2 regions of the Natronincola ferrireducens genome follow, and region 2 is predicted to be linked to the other one. Evidence: a T-box and tRNA genes for the amino acid it is inferred to sense, from the RefSeq annotation. Region 2 holds a T-box; the other holds one or more tRNA genes.
The links. The T-box of region 2 lies ahead of trpS (tryptophan--tRNA ligase). A T-box ahead of a tRNA ligase gene usually reads a tRNA of that ligase, here a tRNA-Trp.

Region 1 (9,984 bases), on a different contig from region 2:
AAGTGGGTAATATGCTGGTGTAGCTCAATTGGCAGAGCAGCTGATTTGTAATCAGCAGGTTGCGGGTTCGAGGGTTGGGAGTGAAAAACAGGTGAAGCCTAAGACCAGGGTCAAGAAAACAAGTAAAATCTTTAGGAGTTTTTAACTTACAGAGAATGACTCAAATCTTAACCTCAACTTAGAACTTAACCTCAAAATCACGCGGGTGTGGCGGAATTGGCAGACGCACTAGACTTAGGATCTAGCGGGCGACCGTGGGGGTTCAAGTCCCTCCACCCGCACCAATTCGCGGAAGTGGCTCAGTGGTAGAGCATCGCCTTGCCAAGGCGAGGGTCGCGGGTTCGAGTCCCGTCTTCCGCTCCATTTTATTTTGTGTATATATTAATTATATGGTGGGTGTAGTCAAGTGGTTAAGACACAGGATTGTGGCTCCTGCACTCGTGGGTTCGAATCCCATCATCCACCCCATTACAAATTATTGACATTGGGATATAGCCAAGTCGGTAAGGCAACGGACTTTGACTCCGTCATTCGCAGGTTCGAGTCCTGCTATCCCAGCCATTTTGTTCTTAAATAAAACAGCTTGACCCATTAGCTCAGTCGGTAGAGCACCTGACTTTTAATCAGGGTGTCCCGCGTTCGAGTCGCGGATGGGTCACCATTTATTTCATGGCGGCATAGCCAAGTGGTAAGGCAGAGGTCTGCAAAACCTTTATTCCCCAGTTCAAATCTGGGTGCCGCCTCCAATTAAATACGCGCTGTTAGCTCAGTTGGATAGAGTGTCTGACTACGAATCAGAAGGTCGGGGGTTCGAATCCCTCACAGCGCACCAGTTAAATCCCTATAGTTATTAAAACTATAGGGATTTAGTTATTTTTTGCGCTGGTTAACATAATTTTAAAAGCTAGATCTTTAATGGCTTGGTTTCTGTAATCATGCATTCTAAACGTATGGACACTACAAGCAGGGCAAATGTACTCTTTGAGGTTAATAGTCAGGTGAATGTTTATAAAAGTATCACTGTGAGATATTTTATTTATTTTTATTCCTTTTAAATTTAGTAGTTTTTTGATAAAATTAGAGTGAACTTATAATAAATCTCCTTTCTAGGGTCACCCCCCCTTTTTACAGCTATTGAAATTTAGTAAAAATAATGAGTAGGGAATGGAAATTTACTCAATTAATTATAACATTTAGTCATATTTTATGTTAAATCTACCATAACATTAAAATCTAATAGCAAAAAGAATTGAGGGATATATATGGATTTTCGTAAATTAAGTTACTATGAGGCTGTATGCAGACTTGGAAGCTTTACTAAAGCTTCCAAGGAACTGCATGTAACACAACCATCAGTTACGATGGCTATACAAAATTTAGAAGAAAATTTAAATACTCAACTTATTAAACGTGACCGAGATGGTCTTTTGTTGACACCCGAAGGGGAGGTTTTATATAAAAAAGCACAGTATATTCTTAATGCATTACAAGAAGTTACTAATGAAATACATGATTTAGCTACAACAAAAAATATTATACTTAAAATTGGCTATTCTATTCAAATGCGTTCTGCTTTATTTAGTATAGTAAATAAATTTAGAAGCATGAATACACATATAAAAATTATTTCCAATGAAAGTTCAACCCCATCAATCTTAAGGCAGATTGAAGATGGAATGCTTGACCTTGGAATTGTAGTTTTGACTAAAGAAATAAAAAAACGTTGGCAGACATATCCACTTTTTGAAGGTGAAGTTTGTGTATGTGTAAATAAAGAAAATCCACTAAGCAACCATGAATATATATTACTTAAAGAATTTGAGAAGCAACCATTAATCTCCTTGTCCTTAAATAATCCTAAGGATAGTTTTATTTTTAATGTATTACAAGATGCTTATGAAGATTGCATAATTTCAATAAATCCCAAATTCACAGCATTACAATTAGAGTCTTACTTTGAACATATTGCTAATAGTGATGGGATTGGGTTAACATATTATGATAGTTGGTTTAATTGCAATCAATATCATGTAGGCTTTGAGGGCAAATTACCTTATGTGATGATACCATTTAATCCTGCTTGTACATATACTGTTGGTATTATAAGTCATAAAAATCAAAAATTATCTAAAGACGCAAAAGAATTTATTCAGTATGTAAAAAAACAATTATAGCGGTAATATAAATAAAATTTATATAATTATAAATTTTAAATATTGTACAACGTAATCCCCACAATGGTAAGATAACATTGTGGGGATTACGTTATCTTGCATTATAAAAGTAGGTTGAGTTTAAATTCAACAAATATTGTATTGGAGGTGTAAAACATTAAAAGTTTTATAGAACAATCAAAAGAGATTGAAGACTATTTACTTGAAATTAGACGATATCTTCATCAAAATCCTGAATTAGGAACAGAATTACCTAAAACAACTAAGTTTGTAAAAGAAAAATTGATAGAGTTAGGGTGTAAGCCTGAAGAAATATGCAAATGTGGCATAACAGCCACAATTGGTGGTAAAAACCCAGGAAAAACAATATTGTTACGTGCCGATATGGATGCGTTGCCTATGCAAGAAGAAAGTGGCCTTGAATTTACTTCCCTACATTCAGGTCATGCACATACATGTGGACATGATTTACACACAGCATTTCTTATTGGAGCTGCAAAATTGCTTAAAGAAAGAGAAGACGAAATACAAGGTACTATCAAGCTTATGTTTCAACCTGGAGAAGAGTCTCTTACAGGTGCCATAGATATGATTAAAGCAGGCATCTTAGAATCACCAAAGGTTGACGCAGCAATGGGGGTACATGTACAACCTTTATTACCATTAAATCATTTAAACTTTGCAAAGGGAGCCTTCTTATCATCAACAGATATTCTCGAAATAACAGTACAGGGACAAAGTTGCCATGCTAGTCAACCACATTTGGGAATAGATCCCATCAACGTTGCTGCCCACATTATATTAGCATTACAATCTTTACAAGTCAAAGAAGTCCCTACTAATGAAGCAGTAGTTCTCAATATTTGCGAAGTAAAATCAGGATATACAAGTAATATAGTGCCAGATCAAGCGGTTTTAAGGGGAACGTTGCGAACTTATAATCCTGAGCTTAGAAAAAAAATTATTGAACATTGCAATAAGCTTGTTGAATTAACAGCTAAAGCTTTTAATGCTACTGCCAAGTTTGAGGTAGTAGAAAGTTGTCCATCTGCTATTAATGATCATAAATTAGTTGAGGATATGGGGGAATATATATCAAACTTAGGTATTGATTTTACTACAGATCCAAATTATAGACTGCAGGTATCTGATGACTTTGGTTTTATTTCAGAGCTTGTACCAAGTATTTTCTTTATAATTGGATGCAAGCCAGAAGGAACACAGGCAAGTCATAATCATAATTCTAAGGTAGTATACAATGAAGAGGTACTACACATGGGGGCAGCATTATTTGCAGAATGTGCATTTAACTGGTTAAAAAATAAACAATAATAATTTCAATAAAATTATAAGAAGGAGTGATTATTTTGACAGCTATTTATGCATTTACAATTATATTGGTTATATTTGCAATTGGTGAACTTTGTTCCTCTAAAACAAATGCCATGTTATCTCAAGCTCTTGTTGGGGCTATATTATTACTTTTCTATTACTGGTTAGGTTTTCCTAAAACTTTAGTAACAGATGCAGGTATAGATAAAATAGGTTCAGTAATTAGTGGTATATTAATTGCTGGTGTAGGTACTACTATAGACTTTAAAGAACTTGCAAGACAGTGGAAAACGATTCTAATTGCTGTTACATCAGTTATCACAGGTGTTATTGGTATAATTATTATTGGTGGAATGATTATAGAGCCTGAGCAAGCGATAGCAGGAGCTCCTATTTTCTCAGGATCTATATCTGCTGTAATTATTATGAGTGAACATTTTAACGCAAATGGCATGCAATATCTTGCAGCACTGTGCAGCATGTTATTGACTGTACAAACCTTTGTGGGTCTACCGTTATCTACAATTATGATGCGTAAAGCTTCTGTTGACTTTTTAAAAGATCGTGGAAATATTGAGCAATATGCACTTATTGAGCAATATGCAGCTACGGCAGAAAAAACAGATAATATAAGAAAGAAATTATTAAATTTACCACCTGAGATGAGTACCAGTGTTGTTATATTGGCTAAACTTGGTATTGCAGCTACAATTGCAAATGTGCTAGTTGGTTTGACAAATGGAATAATTCATTATATGGTAATGTCTTTATTTATGGGAATTATTCTTACTGCAATTGGATTCTTAGATGAAAATTCTTTAAATAAAACAGGTTGTTCAGGCCTTTTTATGGTACTAATTTTAGCTGGGTTATTTAGAAGCTTTGCAAATATAACCCCCCAAGATGTACTGGGAATGATTGTTCCTTTAGCTGTAGTATTAGGTATTGGAAGTGTTTGTACAGGTATAATGTCTGTTATGTTAGCTAAGATAACAAAAGTCAATACCTATTTAGCTATTGCATTAAGTTTAACTTGTATGTATGGTTTTCCAACAACATTATTTATATCTGAAGATGTAGCTAAAGCTTATGGAAAGACAGCTGAGGAGTACACAGCCCTAAGAAATTACTTAGTTCCTAAAATTGTAACTGCTGGAATAGCAACTGTAACAATTGCTTCAGTAATAATCGCGAACTATGCAATAAAATTAATTTAATTATTTCAGTTGTGTAAAAATTATATAGTAATAGCATCCCTTAGGATAGCATAATTTTGTTCTTGGCTTTTTCTAAAGCGATAAACTTGAATATAGATATATGCCAAGTAAACTATAGACGAAAATTTTTTAAGCTCTTAAGTTTACTCATTCCATACTACCTTAAACCTAACTTATTTTATATATGGAAAAGCAGTCTAATATATACTTTATTCTTTATTCTTACATCATTTAATGGGCCTTCATTCCAAGGCCCATTGTTTAAGAACTTAGTAATACAGCTACGATTCTTAGTGTGTAGAATTTTATTAGAGATATTTGAAATACTTCTTTTACCATCGATATTAACAATGCCTGTCATTAGATTGGGCAAATGACTTAACTAAGGTTTTGATAACTTTAAATTTAGAGCTTCTATGAAATTTACAACTTCTTGGTTATTGCCAATACTTGTGATAGGTATAAGTTTAAATCATCCTTGTGTATGGTGTTGGAGCCTTTTTTACACAAGTATTAGAATTTATGTTGTTTTTTATTTCTATAATTTATTGCAGCAAAATGTTGGAAGTAGTTTACTTTAATGGTATCTAATGCATTAATAAGGAGTGTTATATTATGCCCTATGGAATTATAATAAATTGTGCAATCGTGGCATTGGGTGGAATTTTAGGAAGTATTTTAGGAAAATATATTCCACAGCGAATATGTGATTTCTTGTCTAAATTATTTGGAATTACTTCAATTACCATAGGAATTACACTTATGGGTAAAATAAATTCGTTATCAGCTGTTATGTTGGCATTAATATTAGGTGCTATTGTTGGTGAAGGATTTCGTTTTGAAGATAAACTAAAATCACTTTCTGTTAAACTGAAATCAGTTGAAGAACATTATGTTAATAAAAATGGGATAAATCGAAATCAATCTACAGAAAAATTTATAAGTATTTTGATTCTAATTTGTACTGGTAGTACAGGCCTAATGGGTGCTATGACTGAAGCGATGACTAATGATGCTTCAATTCTAGTTGCAAAATCTGTTTTAGATTTATTTGCTTCAGCAATATTTGCTTCTACATTGGGAATATCAATTTGTCTAATAGCTATTCCTCAATTTCTAATCTACATTAGTTTATTTTTATTATCAAGATTCATTACACCATATGTAACACCTTACATGGTAGCTGATTTTATGGCATGTGGAGGAGTAATTGCTTTTGTTACAGGACTTAGAATAGCAGAAATTAAATCGATGAATTTGTCTAGTCTACTTCCTGCATTACTGTTTGTTATGCCCATATCTTGGTTATGGATGTTAGTGTTTAGTTAATAAAGATTAAGATGTGTGGAGTGCTATAGCCTAACTGGACATGTATAAATGTTTCTCGTCGTTTTCTTAGAATTCCTTATTAAATTAATAGAATACTGATTATCTACATTAAAACATCTAAATAAAGTTACATAATTAATCCTATATTTATTAACATTATAGATTTGGTGTTAGTATAAAAGTATAGACACGAAAATTAGGATATAATATTTATGTCTGAAAAGAAGTATCCACATGAAACAAAACGATAACCGATATGACGATGATTTTAACAAAATGCTAGTTGATCTCTACAATACAACTAATCATACCTTCAAAAGCCAAAGGAATCGTCTAGAATCATTAAAAATAAACTAATTAAAGAACATATCCCTAGAATCTATATGGAAAGTAAGGGCCGATATGAAGCTCTCAAAATCCATGAACAGATGAAAAAGGAGAAGCTACTTGAAACTATACCAAGTCTCAAAACAGTTCAACGCCTCATTTTAAAGATGCCATTGCACAATCTGTTTAAACTATCTCAGGATTACGGTTGTTTCAACCTTATCGTACAAAAAGATTTAGATTTTCAAGTGAAATTCATCAATGCTGTTAGATAAATATAAGCATAAAAATATCTTAGGTAAAAATATGTCTTTACTATCTAAACAGGGAATTTTTTTAGATACAATATCAGCTATGAGTTACAAACTCATAGCTGATATTGTATCTATACTGAACTCCTAGTGCTTTCTAGCAGCTACTTGGGGCGAAGACCTTATAGTATTTAGATTTTTATCTAATACCATCATTTGATATATTTTAAAAATCATTAAATGTAGACTTTTTACTATTCTAGAAAATCGATCCCAATTTTCTTCCTTACTAACATCTCTATATAGTCCGTTAATCTCTAATTGGAAAGAAGGAATTCCTATATCATCCCATATAGTTTTTACTACTGTTCCAGCTTTATCTGCGTTAAAATAATGGTTAAATCGTACATTCATGATATTTTGGCTTTTAAAGCTATTAACAATAATACTTTCAATTTCTTTACCAATAGATAAGCCATTAAGGGTGCCTACGTCAACTGTGAGATTTCTTTTTTTATCTAAACCATGGAGATCTATTAAACAAGCAAGAGAATGCTCTTTAATTTTTTTCAAAAGAAAATTTTTATATGGACAGTTTATATCGTTATTAGAATCACCTCCCCCAGTGAAGGTACGATAAATCACATGACAATTAGTAATATCCCCTAATAATAGAGCTATACTTCCTGTGAAAATATCAGGCTTTTTTACTTTAAAACTTCTTATTTGCTTTACAGCATGGGGTGCTGAAACAATAATAGGTATACTACCTTCCCTATATTTAAAGAGATTATCTTTATCTTCGCCAAAATAGTTGTTAGCTGCAAATTGTTTTTCAAACTGGAAAGCCTTTGTAACAAATTTAAGTCCAGGATTTACAGAGGTACTCATTATATGTCACCATCCTTTATTTAATCTCCAATTAAGTACAATTACAATTAAGCTTTATCAATAAAAGTCTTTTCAAATATAGTTTTCTTCATATAGCCACAATAATATAAGAGTAAATAATAGGCATATACAATTGTAAAAATGATGCATAATATAAAGAAAATATTTAAGCATCAATAAATATACACTAAAAGTATAATATGTAAAAAATTACATAAAATTATATATAAAAAATAGGCTTGTATATGTTGACAAATTTATTTAAAAGTGTATAATAGAATATGTCGTTAAATTAAGTGTAACAGTTGTGAAGGGTTAAAATAGCTGGCAATAATTTATTTTAAAATCCTACTTGACAACATAGCACAATTATTATTATAATATGCTTATCGCTTAAATTAACCTTCCAGAGTAGCTCAATGGTGGAGCACCCGGCTGTTAACCGGTAGGTTGGAGGTTCGAGTCCTCTCTCTGGAGCCAGCAACAGTGCCGAAGTGGCGGAACTGGCAGACGCACAGGACTTAAAATCCTGCGGTCCTTCAAGATCGTACCGGTTCGATTCCGGTCTTCGGCACCATATGTATGCGGGTGTAGTTCAGTGGTAGAACTTCAGCCTTCCAAGCTGACCGCGAGGGTTCGATTCCCTTCACCCGCTCCACTAATTTAATAATATAAGACCCATTAGCTCAGTCGGTAGAGCACCTGACTTTTAATCAGGGTGTCCCGCGTTCGAGTCGCGGATGGGTCACCACTTATGGAGAGGTGTCCGAGCGGTTTAAGGAGCTGGTCTTGAAAACCAGTGACTCCGAAAGGGGCCGTGGGTTCGAATCCCACCCTCTCCGCCATAAAATTAATTTTTATGCTATTAGGAGAAGTACTCAAGTAGGCTGAAGAGGACGGTTTGCTAAACCGTTAGGTCGTGTAAGCGGCGCGCGGGTTCGAATCCCGCCTTCTCCGCCATCATCCGGGTGTAGCGCAGTTTGGTAGCGCACATGGTTTGGGACCATGGGGTCGGGAGTTCGAATCTCTCCACCCGGACCATTTAACTTAATAAACACCTTATTTTATAAATAAGGGCCTTTAGCTCAGTTGGTCAGAGCGTCCGGCTCATAACCGGCAGGTCCGGGGTTCGAGTCCCTGAAGGCCCACCATATTTCATCTTAGATTCCACCATGATAAAATAAACTGAATAGGGGTGTAGTTCAGTTGGTAGAACGTCGGTCTCCAAAACCGAATGTCGTGGGTTCAAATCCTGTCGCCCCTGCCATCATCCGGGTGTAGCGCAGTTTGGTAGCGCACATGGTTTGGGACCATGGGGTCGGGAGTTCGAATCTCTCCACCCGGACCATTTAAAAATTCATAAGGGCTCATAGCTCAGCTGGTTAGAGCGCACGCCTGATAAGCGTGAGGTCGGTGGTTCGAGTCCACTTGAGCCCACCAATTTGCCCAGATAGCTCAGTCGGTAGAGCAGGGGACTGAAAATCCCCGTGTCGGTGGTTCGATTCCGCCTCTGGGCACCAATTCCATAAAACTAGTACACATGTACTAGTTTTTAAATTTTTGTAGATATATTTAAATAGAATGGAGTTAGATATATTATATAGGTATTATATCTATAGCTTTAATAGGGAATTTGATATAATACCTATATATATTGCTAGTAAAGAGGTGAGTTATGGATAGTATATTTAATAAATTGAATGAAGAGCAAATAGAAGCAGTACAACACTACGAAGGCCCCTGTATGGTTTATGCCGGTCCTGGATCAGGAAAAACAACGGTTATTGCCTATAGAATTGTCCACTTAATTCAGCATCATAAGGTAAATCCAAATAATATTCTAGTGATTACCTTTACTAAAGCTGCTGCAGAAGAAATGAAGATGAGATTTCAGCAGATGATAACAACTATCCCTAAAAAGGATGGTAATGTGAATTTTGGGACCTTTCATTCGATTTTTTTTAGAATTATAAAAAGCTATTATCCTTATAGGTTAGAAAATGTATTAAATGAGGGAGAACGATATCTAGTTGGTAAGAATATAATAAAAACTTTACAATTAGACAATTATGAGGATGAAGAATTTGTAAAAGATGTATTATTAGATATATCCCTGTATAAAAATCAACTCCTAGAGGACAATGAATTTCAACCTCAATCTATTGGCCTAAAGGATTTTCAAAGAGTACTTACAGCCTATGAAAATTATAAAAAAGACTGTAAAAAAATTGATTTTGACGATATGCTAACAGAATGCTATTCATTGTTATACAATAACCCTGCAATCCTACAAAAACTAAGAAAATCCTTTACCTATATCTTGATAGATGAGTTTCAAGATATAAATAGTATTCAATTTGCAATTATTCAGCTTCTTACTAAGCCAAGCAATAACCTATTTGTGGTGGGAGATGATGACCAATCCATATATAGTTTCAGAGGCGCTAAACCTCGATTTATATT
Region 2 (9,984 bases):
TTAGCCAATAGGTATAATATAAAAGAAATAGCCGTTTCAGGTGTTTCACCCCATCAAGAGCCTAGTCCTGGGAGATTGGCAGAATTAACCGAAAAAGCTAAGGAGTTTAACTTAAAATATATATTCTTTGAAGGTTTGGCAAATCCTAGAACTGCAGAAATTTTAGGTGAAGAAGCTAATTTAGAAGTGCTGACACTATACAACATAGAAGGTTTAACAGAGGAACAGAGGGAATTTGGCGAAGATTACCTATCCCTAATGTATAAAAACCTAGAAAATCTAAAGAAAGCTTTGGTGGAATAAATGGCAGCAATAGCAGAGGTTAAAGATTTATCCTTTCAATATGATACTATACCTATATTAACAAATGTAAATTTCAGTATTCAACAAGGGGATTTTATGGGGATTGTTGGACCAAATGGTTCAGCTAAGAGTACCCTTGTGAAGCTCCTGCTGGGGTTATTAAAACCTCAGCAGGGCAAAATTTATTTAATGGGTAGGCCAATAGAAGCCTTTAGGCAGTGGCACAAGATTGGTTATATCTCTCAAAGAGTCAGAAACTTTAACAATAGCTTTCCTGCCACAGTAGAGGAAATCATTGCAGCTAACCTATATCATCAAATGGGAATTTTTAAATTTTTACGAAGAGTTCATCGTGGGAAAGTAGATAGGGTGCTGGAAATTGTAGGGATGAGGGAGTATAAGGATAGGCTTATTGGCACCTTGTCAGGAGGAGAACAGCAGAGAATTTTTATAGCTCGGACTCTAATTAGTAATCCTAAAATTATTTTTATGGATGAACCTCTAGTTGGAGTTGATATAGCATCCCAAGAAAAATTTTATGCCCTAATGTGTAAGTTAAATAAAGAGATGGGAATAACCCTAGTAATGGTTTCCCATGACTTAGGGGTAATTACTGACTATACCAATCGTGTTGCCTGTGTAGGTAACCGCAAAATATTTGTTCATCAATCCAAGTCCTTTAACGAGGAGGAGTATATTAGAAATGTCTATGGAGATAGGGCTAGACTCCTTCAGCATAGACATTAGAGGAATAGAGGGGAAAAAGTATGCCAGAAATTTTAACCTATAGCTTTATGCAACGGGCTTTTGTTGCAGGGATTATGGTGGCCTTAGTATGTCCTACCATTGGGATATTTATTGTATTACGAAGGTTATCTATGATTGGAGATACTTTGTCCCATGTAGCCCTAGCAGGTGTGGCGGCAGGTATGCTGGGGGGCATTTATCCCACTTATTCAGCTTTGATTTTTTCTATATTGGCAGCAATTGGTGTAGAAAAGCTGAGAAAGACCTTCAAGGATTATGAAGAACTATCTATTGCCATCATTTTGTCAATCGGGATAGGCTTGGCAACGATTTTAATTAGTATAGGAAGCTCCAATGCTGCTATTTTCAGTTATTTATTTGGAAGCATTGCTTTGGTTTCCAACAAAGATGTGGTAGTAGTGGTGTTTTTAAGTATCTTCATCATGGCATCAGTGATTTTTCTTTATAGAGGATTATTTTATATCACCTTTGATGAGGAAGCTGCTGCATTATCAGGGGTACCTATAAAATGGATGAATTTATATTTTATTATTTTAATTGGTATAACCATTGCAATATCAATGCGAATTGTAGGAATTTTACTGGTTTCCTCCTTAATGGTGGTGCCGGTGGCTACTAGCTTACAAATAGGTAAAAGCTTTAAAAAGACTTGGATTTATTCCCTTTTATTTGCCCTATTATCAGTACTGACGGGATTGACGGTTTCCTTTTATGGAGACTTAGCTCCAGGGGGCACCATTGTTTTATCGGGGGTATTTATTTTAATTATAACGATTATTATCAAAAACATACAAAAAAAGCTGCAAACTGTTAAAAAAGTAAGTAAAGTGAACTTTTTTATGGACAAAGGTTGACATAGATAAGGGGAAAGAATATTATTAATATATAATAATATAATTATATATTAAGGCTATGTTAAACATAGATGTTGATATTGTATAAATAAAATCATGACAAGATACTGAGGGATTGTCACTCTGAGATGACAGAACCCCAGAATTCATAGAATGCTAAAATCAACAATAGTGTTTAACAGAGGGTATGGTAAAAGGAGGAGGAAATATGATAGTTAAAGTACTGGGATCAGGATGTAAAAATTGTAACATCTTAGAGGAAAATGTGAAGGAAGCCCTAAAGCAGTTGGATTTTGAAGCAACGGTGGAAAAGGTAACAGACTTTAAATCTATTGCAGAGCATGGTGTAATGAAAACCCCAGGCCTAGTAGTAGATGGAACTGTAGTATCTACTGGAAAAGTATTAAAGGTTGAAGAAATTAAAAAACTACTAAAGAGCTAAGGCTGGAGCTTTTATATGATTTGTAGACCTTTATTCTAATTTCAAGCTTATAATTTCCTATTGTTGGTTATCAAAAAGTCTGGAGCTAAAATTGATTTTAACTCCAGACTTTTTTGCATATCAATAAATACAGCTTATTATTGATTAAGCTTTTCCAATAAAACATTTACATCAATACCATGAACAGCTGCAGCTTGACCCAATGTTTCCATTTGAGCAGAAGGACAACCTAGGCATCCCATACCAAAAGACATTAAAATAGAAACGGCATTAGGGTTAATTTTTAAAACTTCACTGATTTTTGTATCTTGTGTAATTTTCATGGATTATAACCTCCTATTTTTAATAAGTTCTTTATCCTTATTATACAATGAACTACCTTCAATAAATATTACAAAAATCACAAAATAAAGTGATATATATCACATATAGGAAAAGTTTACCTGAATTAGATGGGAAGAACGATGTAATTAACCTTAGATTAGGTTATAATATATAAAAATAATGATGACCTTTTTAGTTCTTTAGCCTAAGTAAAAAATGGTATAGATATAAAAAGTATAAAAATAGGAGGAGATAGAATGGGATTTTATGAAGAATTCAGTAAATATTATGATTATGTTTTTCCTACAGGAGATCCTCAACTAAATTTTATTAAAAAGAGGATTACAGACTCTACGAATACTATATTAGATATTGCTTCAGGGACAGGGAACTATGCTATAGCATTGGCTGAGAAGGGGTTTGACATTTCGGCTATTGATTTAGACAAAGGAATGATTGAAGAAACAAAGGTAAAGGCAAAGGAAAAGGGAATTTTATTAAATACATATGTGGGAGATATGAAGGAGCTGGATAAGCACTTCCAGAGGGAAACCTTTGATGTTGTATTTTGTATTGGCAATTCCCTTGTGCATTTGACACAGCTGGAGGAAATACAGCAGACTTTAAATCAAATGTACTATATTTTAAAAGAGGGGGGGAACCTCCTATTGCAAATTATTAATTATGATAAAATCATTCAATACAATATAGACGGTTTACCTACTATAGAAAATAAAGAGGTGGGAGTTAAATTCATTAGGAAATATGTTTATGAAGAGGAAAAACGATTAATTCACTTTAATACAGAGCTTATCGTAACAAAAGGCGAAGAAGAAGCGGTCTATAGGAACTCTGTACCCCTATATCCCCTGCAAAGTCAACAACTAATAGGTATGCTGCAAAATGCAGGATTTAAAACTATTGATTTGTTTGGAGGGTTTCAAGAGGAGCCCTACAAAGAAGAAAGCTATGGAATCGTAGTAGCTGCTAAAAAATAGGTAACATTTAAGTTTGTAGGTTTTGTAGTCAAAAGGGGGTTATGAAATGAAAAATGTAGCAATAAATATTTTAAAAAAAATGCCAGTGTTTACACACTTAAAGGATGAAGATATAGAAAAAATCAGTAAAATCAGTACTGAAAGACATTTTAAAAAAGGAACGATTATTTTTATGGAGGGAGATCCTGGGGAAGCCTTCTATTTTATTAAGTCTGGAAAGGTAAAAGTATACAAGACTACCCCCGATGGGAGGGAGCATATTTTCACCATCCTGTCGGAGGGAGGGGTTTTTGCAGAAGTAACCTTATTTAATGATATTTGTTATCCTGCTTCAGCGGAAATTCTAGAGGATGCTGAAATTGGTATGATTAAAAATAAGGATCTAGAGGACTTGGTACGAACCAATGCAGAAATTGCTCTACAGATTATCAAGGTTCTTAGCAAAAAACTTTTTTATTCTCAACAAAAGGTAAAGGAATTAGCTTTAGGAGATACCTATAGCCGTATTGCTAAAAGTCTTTTAACCTTTGCTGATGACCATGGGACTGAAAAAGAAGATGGTATTGAAATGAAATTAAACATATCTAGACAGGAATTGGCAAATATGATAGGAACAGCGAGGGAAACCGTTAGTCGAGCCCTAAGTCAATTTAAAAAGGAGGGTTCTATTGAAATTCAAGGAAAAAAAATTATTATAAAGAATATGGAAAAATTAAAGAGCTGGATTCAATAGACTATTGATTTTTATAGAAAAAAGGTGTATTATATATATACCCCCCCAATAGGGGAGGGGAAAACTACTGGGAGGGATGTATATATGAAAAACTCAATTATGAAATGGTCATGGATTTTCATGGTATTATTTTTCACATTAGCTATTGTAGATATTCGTTTTGGGATTTTAGGACTACTATGTATGGGAACACCAGTATATTTAGCTCTTCGTGGTGGCGGTAGAGTTCATTGTGCTAAATACTGCCCGAGGGGATCTCTATTTGGTGTATTTTTAGATAAAGTAAGCTTTAGAAATAATCTACCAAAATCCTTTAAAACTAAAACAGTTAAAAATATTATGCTGGTTTGGATGCTAGGGATGTTTAGTATTTCTTTAGTTATGGCGGGGGGAGACTTTACAAAAACAGCCTTTGCTATTGTTAGGATGATGACGGTATCTACCTTAGTAGGTGTTGTGATGGGAGTTGTTTTTCAACCAAGAAGCTGGTGTACCGTATGTCCTATGGGGTATGCAACTGGATTGATTGAAAAAAACCAAAAAAAATCTCGAAAAGCTGCTTAAACATTGTAGAAATGGCAAAAACTTTATATAATTGAAGAATGATGATAGTATGAACCCTAAAAGGAAGTGAAGACATGGATCAACAACAAATTAGAAAAGACATATTGAATCGACTAAAGACCATCAAGGGACATATTCAAGGAATTGAAAAAATGATTGAAGAAGAGAAAGCCTGTGATGATGTATTATTGCAAATAGCAGCAGTAAAATCCTCCCTAGAGAAGGTGGGGTCCATCATTGTAGAAGACCATGCCAAGGAGTGTTTGCTGAGGGAAAACATCACAAGAGATGAAGTAGATAAAATTTTAAAAACCATTATGAAGTTTTCAAAATAACACCTTGTCTGATCAAGAGAAGGTGTTATTTTCCTCTATAGAATTTGTTAATAGCCTAACTCCTGCTTTATAAGGATTACCTTTGTAATATAATGATGGGCTTAGAAAAAAGCTTCTAGAATGGCAACTAGAAGAATAGGAGTATATATTTTCTGCAATGAAACAAAATAATGAAAGAAAAATAAATGAAGGAGTGAATCTATGGAGTCCAATAAAGATGTTGTTTCCTTTATTGCAGAGTTAGATGAAAAAAAGAACTTTTTTCACAATGTCAATGAAATTAACAAATATAATATGGGGGCTATTGTAGAATTAATACAATATCAAAATATCAAGGAGTATGGTGAATCTTTATACACTAGAGAGGAAATAAGACGAGGTATTAAAAAATATACTCAAGGCAGTTAACATAAATCCATTAAAAGATTCTTTTGATAATAGGGGTGTGTATAGAGTATAGATTGTATACCACTAACCATACTTGAGAAAATTATAGGATTAATAAAAAACATATAAATATCATTACATTAGTTTTGGCTATGTTAAAGATAGATGTTGATATTGTATAAATAAAACTATGACAAGATGTTGAGGGATTATCCCTTATTTTTAAAAGTAAAATAGGATAATATAATAGTAGAATTCAAATTTTGTTACCAATAGTTCAACTGTTTGTTATGCTGATCTTTGGGTATTTATAATTTGAAAATGATTTTGAGGAGGAATTTATTATGTCAAAGGAAGTAATTGTTTTTACAAGCAATACATGCCCCCACTGCGTAACAGTGAAGGAGTTTCTTTCACAAAAAGGTGTTAGTTATACAGAAAGAAATGTACAGACGGACCCATCCGCTAGAAAAGAATTAATGCAAAAAGGTTTTATGGCTGTGCCAGTAGTTGAAATTGGTGGAGAAACCATCGTAGGATTTGATAAGGATAAAATTGAAGAGTTATTAAAATAAAATTTAAGGCGAAGAATTTTTCTTCGCCTTAAATTTTGTATTTTTGCAGTTCATTTTTAAAGTTTTTAGTAAGATCCTCTAATAAGGCAATGTTTTCAGAAAGGTCCTTTACCTTTTCAGAGTATTGAGTAACGTTGGCACTCATTTCTTCTGATGCTGCTGAGTTTTCTTCAGAAATAGCAGCTAAAGAATGGATATTTTCAACAACTTTTGTAAGATTGTTGGTTTCTGTCGATAATTGATCAATAAGTTTTACGATGATATTGGCAACACCAACAATTTGGTTAGTGGAGGATTGATTATCAATGGTTACCTTTTCTAGGGTAGCATTGCTTGACTCCAATTGATGATATTGGGTTTCGATGGCCTTTACAAAACCTTCTATCTGCTGTATAAAGAAGACCAGATTAGCATTAATATCCTTTACGGCGGATTTAGAGTTTTCAGCTAACTTCCGTATTTCCTGAGCAACTACTGTAAAGCCCCTCCCAGCCTCACCGGCACTGGCGGCCTCGATAGCAGCATTTAATGCTAAAAGATTGGTCTGATCTGCTATAGATTCCACAGTAGAACTGATCTCCATAATTTTTGTAGCCTGTAGAGAAAGATCCTTACCCTGATAATTAACAGTAGAGAAATTATCCTTTACTTCGTTAATCATAGCAGTAACATTTTTTACATCATTAAAGGAAGTTTCTAAATCCTTTACAGCTCCTTCCAATTGATTCTTTCCTTCTGTTTCCTCCTCTACAATTTTATTTAAGGTGGAAATATATTCATCTAAAATTCCAACAGCCCCTTCAGTCTCTTCCGCCTGATTAGTGGCACTCAACGCCACCTCGTGAACTACAGCAGCGATAGAGTCAGATAAATTCTTCATATTTTCAGCTATGATAGAAAATTCATGGACAAAGTTATTCATGTCATCGGTGCCACCCTTGAGGAACAAAAAGTCTTTCTTTATAGTAGCCTTTGTTTCATTAAAAAGATGAAAGGTATCCTCAAAGGTATCCTTGGTTTTAACCACTGTTTTACTTCCAAAATCATAGTTTCTAATTTTTTTCATCTCTGATAGAAAAAATCCCATAGGCTGAAGAACTATAGATGCACCTACATAGGTTGTTATTAAAGCTACAGAAGAAATAACTATGCTGGATAGCCAACTCTCCCCTCCCATCATAATCAGGCAAGTAATAAATAGGATGATGGTGGTAAATAGACTGATTTTCAGTGGAATACTTTTTAAAAAACCAAAGCCCAAAATTTTTGTCGGGGTAGCATGATGAATCTTATCAGGAGATTTTTCTAGCTTAATATTAACCCTCATATATTTTTTTCCATCAGGGGTGGTACCAGAGTCTAAGATATTAACGTCTATTTTTTCATCAAAATAAGCGGCACTACCCTCTAAAAGCCCTAAAAAGTAATCAAACAATCCTCTTTTAGATTGATAGGTTATTTCTATCTCTTTTTCACCTATCTCTTTAGCTAAGAGCCTAGGAGGATTAGCCCCCTTAATCATTTTTGTTAATTGGGAATGTACATCATCCATCATCATAAGAAAGCCCTTGAGACTATATCTTTCAAAATAAGAAGGAAACCACTTTTGAAAGGAGTTAATGTTTTGTCTTCCAACCTCTCTCCATATGACTTCAACAGGTTTATTAACTTTTTTTGCAATAACAGAGAATACTAAGAAAATTTCATCATCAGGAATCTCCTCTAGAGGAGTGATAATTCTGTCAACATTCCAACCTGCTCTATTAATTCCTTCATTTACCACTTCATCCCCAAAGAGACTTCGGAGACTATTTAACCATGTAGAAACAACAGTACCCTTCACAAAATCACCTCTTTATTATAATTATAAAAAATATATACCTAATAAATAGAATACTAAAACATAATATGCTAAAATATGACAAACTCCCACTATGTAATTATACCAAAAAATGTATTGGATAAACAAACAAAAAATCCATTAAACAGGAAGTATATCAACTTATTAAAGAAATGTGATATAATAACTATATAAATATAGTTATTATAGGACGGTGAGGGCTATGGGCTCAGTATTATTTCAATTTTTTAATTTAATTTTAATTATTGCATTGTTTACAGTGCCGATTGTAATTACTATTTTACTTCTACGACATTTTGGAAAGTCAAAAAATATGGGAGAGAATGAAGATTATCTGCTGCAAAAAATTAGAGAGCTGGAAAGACGAATAGATGAGTTGGAAAATAAATATTAACATTTCCCTTATAGAATGATTGACAATGGAAAAAATATAAATTATAATACAGAAAATAATATACAGAAAAGCGATGAATAAGGATAGTAAAAGTAGTGCTTGATTTAAGCGAGTCGATGATGGTGGAAGATCGATACAGGAACTATTTTGAATGGGCTTAGGAGTGCTGACTGAAATAATAGTAGGTCTAGACGGCCACTTCCTCCGTTAAGGAAGTGTTGATGTTATCAACGATTGAGTGGGTGTTTTACACTAACTAGAGTGGTACCGCGGAGTATAATCCTTCGTCTCTAAAAATTTATTTTTAGGACGGAGGATTTTGTTTTCTTAAAAGAAATAAAAATAGCAAAATAACAAGGAGGGTATTATTATGACTACAACAAAAGAAAAGGTTATTTTTAGTGGTGCCCAACCAACGGGCAGCTTAACATTGGGCAATTATATTGGAGCTATACAAAATTGGAAGGCATTGGAGCAGGATTATCAATGTTTATATTCTATTGTAGATTTACATTCCTTGACAATTCGTCAAGATCCTAAGATGTTTAGAGAATCCTGTTTGTCTTTTTTAGCACAATATTTAGCTTGTGGCCTAGACCCAGAAAAAAATATTATCTTTTTTCAATCCCATGTACCTCAACATACGGAACTTAACTGGATTTTAAATTGTATCACTTATATGGGAGAGCTTAATCGTATGACCCAATTCAAAGAAAAGTCAGAAATCCATAGGGACAATATAAATGCAGGATTGTTCTCTTATCCAGTGCTACAAGCAGCAGACATTTTATTATATCAAACAAACCTAGTTCCAGTAGGAGAAGACCAAAAACAGCATTTAGAACTGGCTAGAGATATTGCTCTTCGCTTCAACAATGCCTATGGAGATACTTTTGAAATACCAGAAATTTATTTGGCAAAAGTAGGAGCTCGAATCATGAGTCTCCAGGAACCAGAGAAGAAAATGTCTAAATCCGATGAAAATGTAAATGGCACCATCTTGTTATTAGATAGTAATGATCTAATTGTTAAAAAAATGAAACGGGCTGTTACTGATAGTGAAAACAAAGTAGCTTATCGGGATGAGCAACCTGGCATAAAAAACCTTATCACCATTTATTCTCAGGTGGCTAATTGTACTATAGAGGATGTAGTGAATAAGTATGAAGGAAAAGGCTATGGTGCTTTTAAAACTGAGTTAGCAGAATTGCTAGTAGAAAGTCTAAGACCTTTTAAAGAAAAATATGATAATTATATGAAGAACCCTGATTATATAACAGACATCTATAGGAAGGGTGCTGAGAGGGCTGGAGCAATTGCAGAAAAAACCATAAAGGATGTAAAGGAAAAAATTGGTCTTCTTTAAACTTGTTAAAACCTTCCACTTATAAAATACGACTATCTATCTATACTAAATATAGAGGTGATAGCGGTGAAAAACAAAAA

Region 1: it has a tRNA-Trp gene. The T-box ahead of trpS (tryptophan--tRNA ligase) is inferred to sense a tRNA for this amino acid. The anticodon was not compared.

The regions. Positions count from the first base shown of each region.
Region 1 is NZ_FNFP01000002.1:539,727-549,710, reverse strand. It holds tRNA gene BLS22_RS08305 (tRNA-Leu) at 202-284, shown strand; tRNA gene BLS22_RS08300 (tRNA-Gly) at 289-363, shown strand; tRNA gene BLS22_RS08295 (tRNA-His) at 393-468, shown strand; tRNA gene BLS22_RS08290 (tRNA-Gln) at 486-561, shown strand; tRNA gene BLS22_RS08285 (tRNA-Lys) at 586-661, shown strand; tRNA gene BLS22_RS08280 (tRNA-Cys) at 672-746, shown strand; tRNA gene BLS22_RS08275 (tRNA-Arg) at 756-832, shown strand; gene BLS22_RS08270 (LysR family transcriptional regulator) at 1,263-2,174, shown strand; gene BLS22_RS08265 (M20 metallopeptidase family protein) at 2,331-3,506, shown strand; gene BLS22_RS08260 (hypothetical protein) at 3,542-4,723, shown strand; gene BLS22_RS08255 (DUF554 domain-containing protein) at 5,339-6,052, shown strand; gene BLS22_RS15500 (hypothetical protein) at 6,287-6,409, shown strand; gene BLS22_RS08250 (hypothetical protein) at 6,778-7,521, opposite strand; tRNA gene BLS22_RS08245 (tRNA-Asn) at 7,927-8,001, shown strand; tRNA gene BLS22_RS08240 (tRNA-Leu) at 8,010-8,098, shown strand; tRNA gene BLS22_RS08235 (tRNA-Gly) at 8,106-8,179, shown strand; tRNA gene BLS22_RS08230 (tRNA-Lys) at 8,197-8,272, shown strand; tRNA gene BLS22_RS08225 (tRNA-Ser) at 8,278-8,366, shown strand; tRNA gene BLS22_RS08220 (tRNA-Ser) at 8,390-8,481, shown strand; tRNA gene BLS22_RS08215 (tRNA-Pro) at 8,486-8,562, shown strand; tRNA gene BLS22_RS08210 (tRNA-Ile) at 8,596-8,672, shown strand; tRNA gene BLS22_RS08205 (tRNA-Trp) at 8,713-8,788, shown strand; tRNA gene BLS22_RS08200 (tRNA-Pro) at 8,793-8,869, shown strand; tRNA gene BLS22_RS08195 (tRNA-Ile) at 8,885-8,961, shown strand; tRNA gene BLS22_RS08190 (tRNA-Phe) at 8,966-9,041, shown strand; gene BLS22_RS08185 (ATP-dependent helicase) at 9,197-9,984, shown strand, end outside.
Region 2 is NZ_FNFP01000001.1:586,677-596,660, forward strand. It holds gene BLS22_RS02635 (metal ABC transporter solute-binding protein, Zn/Mn family) at 1-303, shown strand, start outside; gene BLS22_RS02640 (metal ABC transporter ATP-binding protein) at 304-1,050, shown strand; gene BLS22_RS02645 (metal ABC transporter permease) at 1,071-1,925, shown strand; gene BLS22_RS02650 (thioredoxin family protein) at 2,134-2,367, shown strand; gene BLS22_RS02655 (DUF1858 domain-containing protein) at 2,505-2,690, opposite strand; gene BLS22_RS02660 (class I SAM-dependent methyltransferase) at 2,949-3,689, shown strand; gene BLS22_RS02665 (Crp/Fnr family transcriptional regulator) at 3,736-4,422, shown strand; gene BLS22_RS02670 (4Fe-4S binding protein) at 4,507-4,986, shown strand; gene BLS22_RS02675 (metal-sensitive transcriptional regulator) at 5,061-5,321, shown strand; gene BLS22_RS02680 (hypothetical protein) at 5,523-5,729, shown strand; gene BLS22_RS02685 (glutaredoxin family protein) at 6,053-6,283, shown strand; gene BLS22_RS02690 (heme NO-binding domain-containing protein) at 6,312-8,126, opposite strand; gene BLS22_RS02695 (hypothetical protein) at 8,347-8,538, shown strand; T-box leader at 8,603-8,833, shown strand; gene trpS (tryptophan--tRNA ligase) at 8,909-9,904, shown strand; gene BLS22_RS02705 (alpha/beta-type small acid-soluble spore protein) at 9,971-9,984, shown strand, end outside.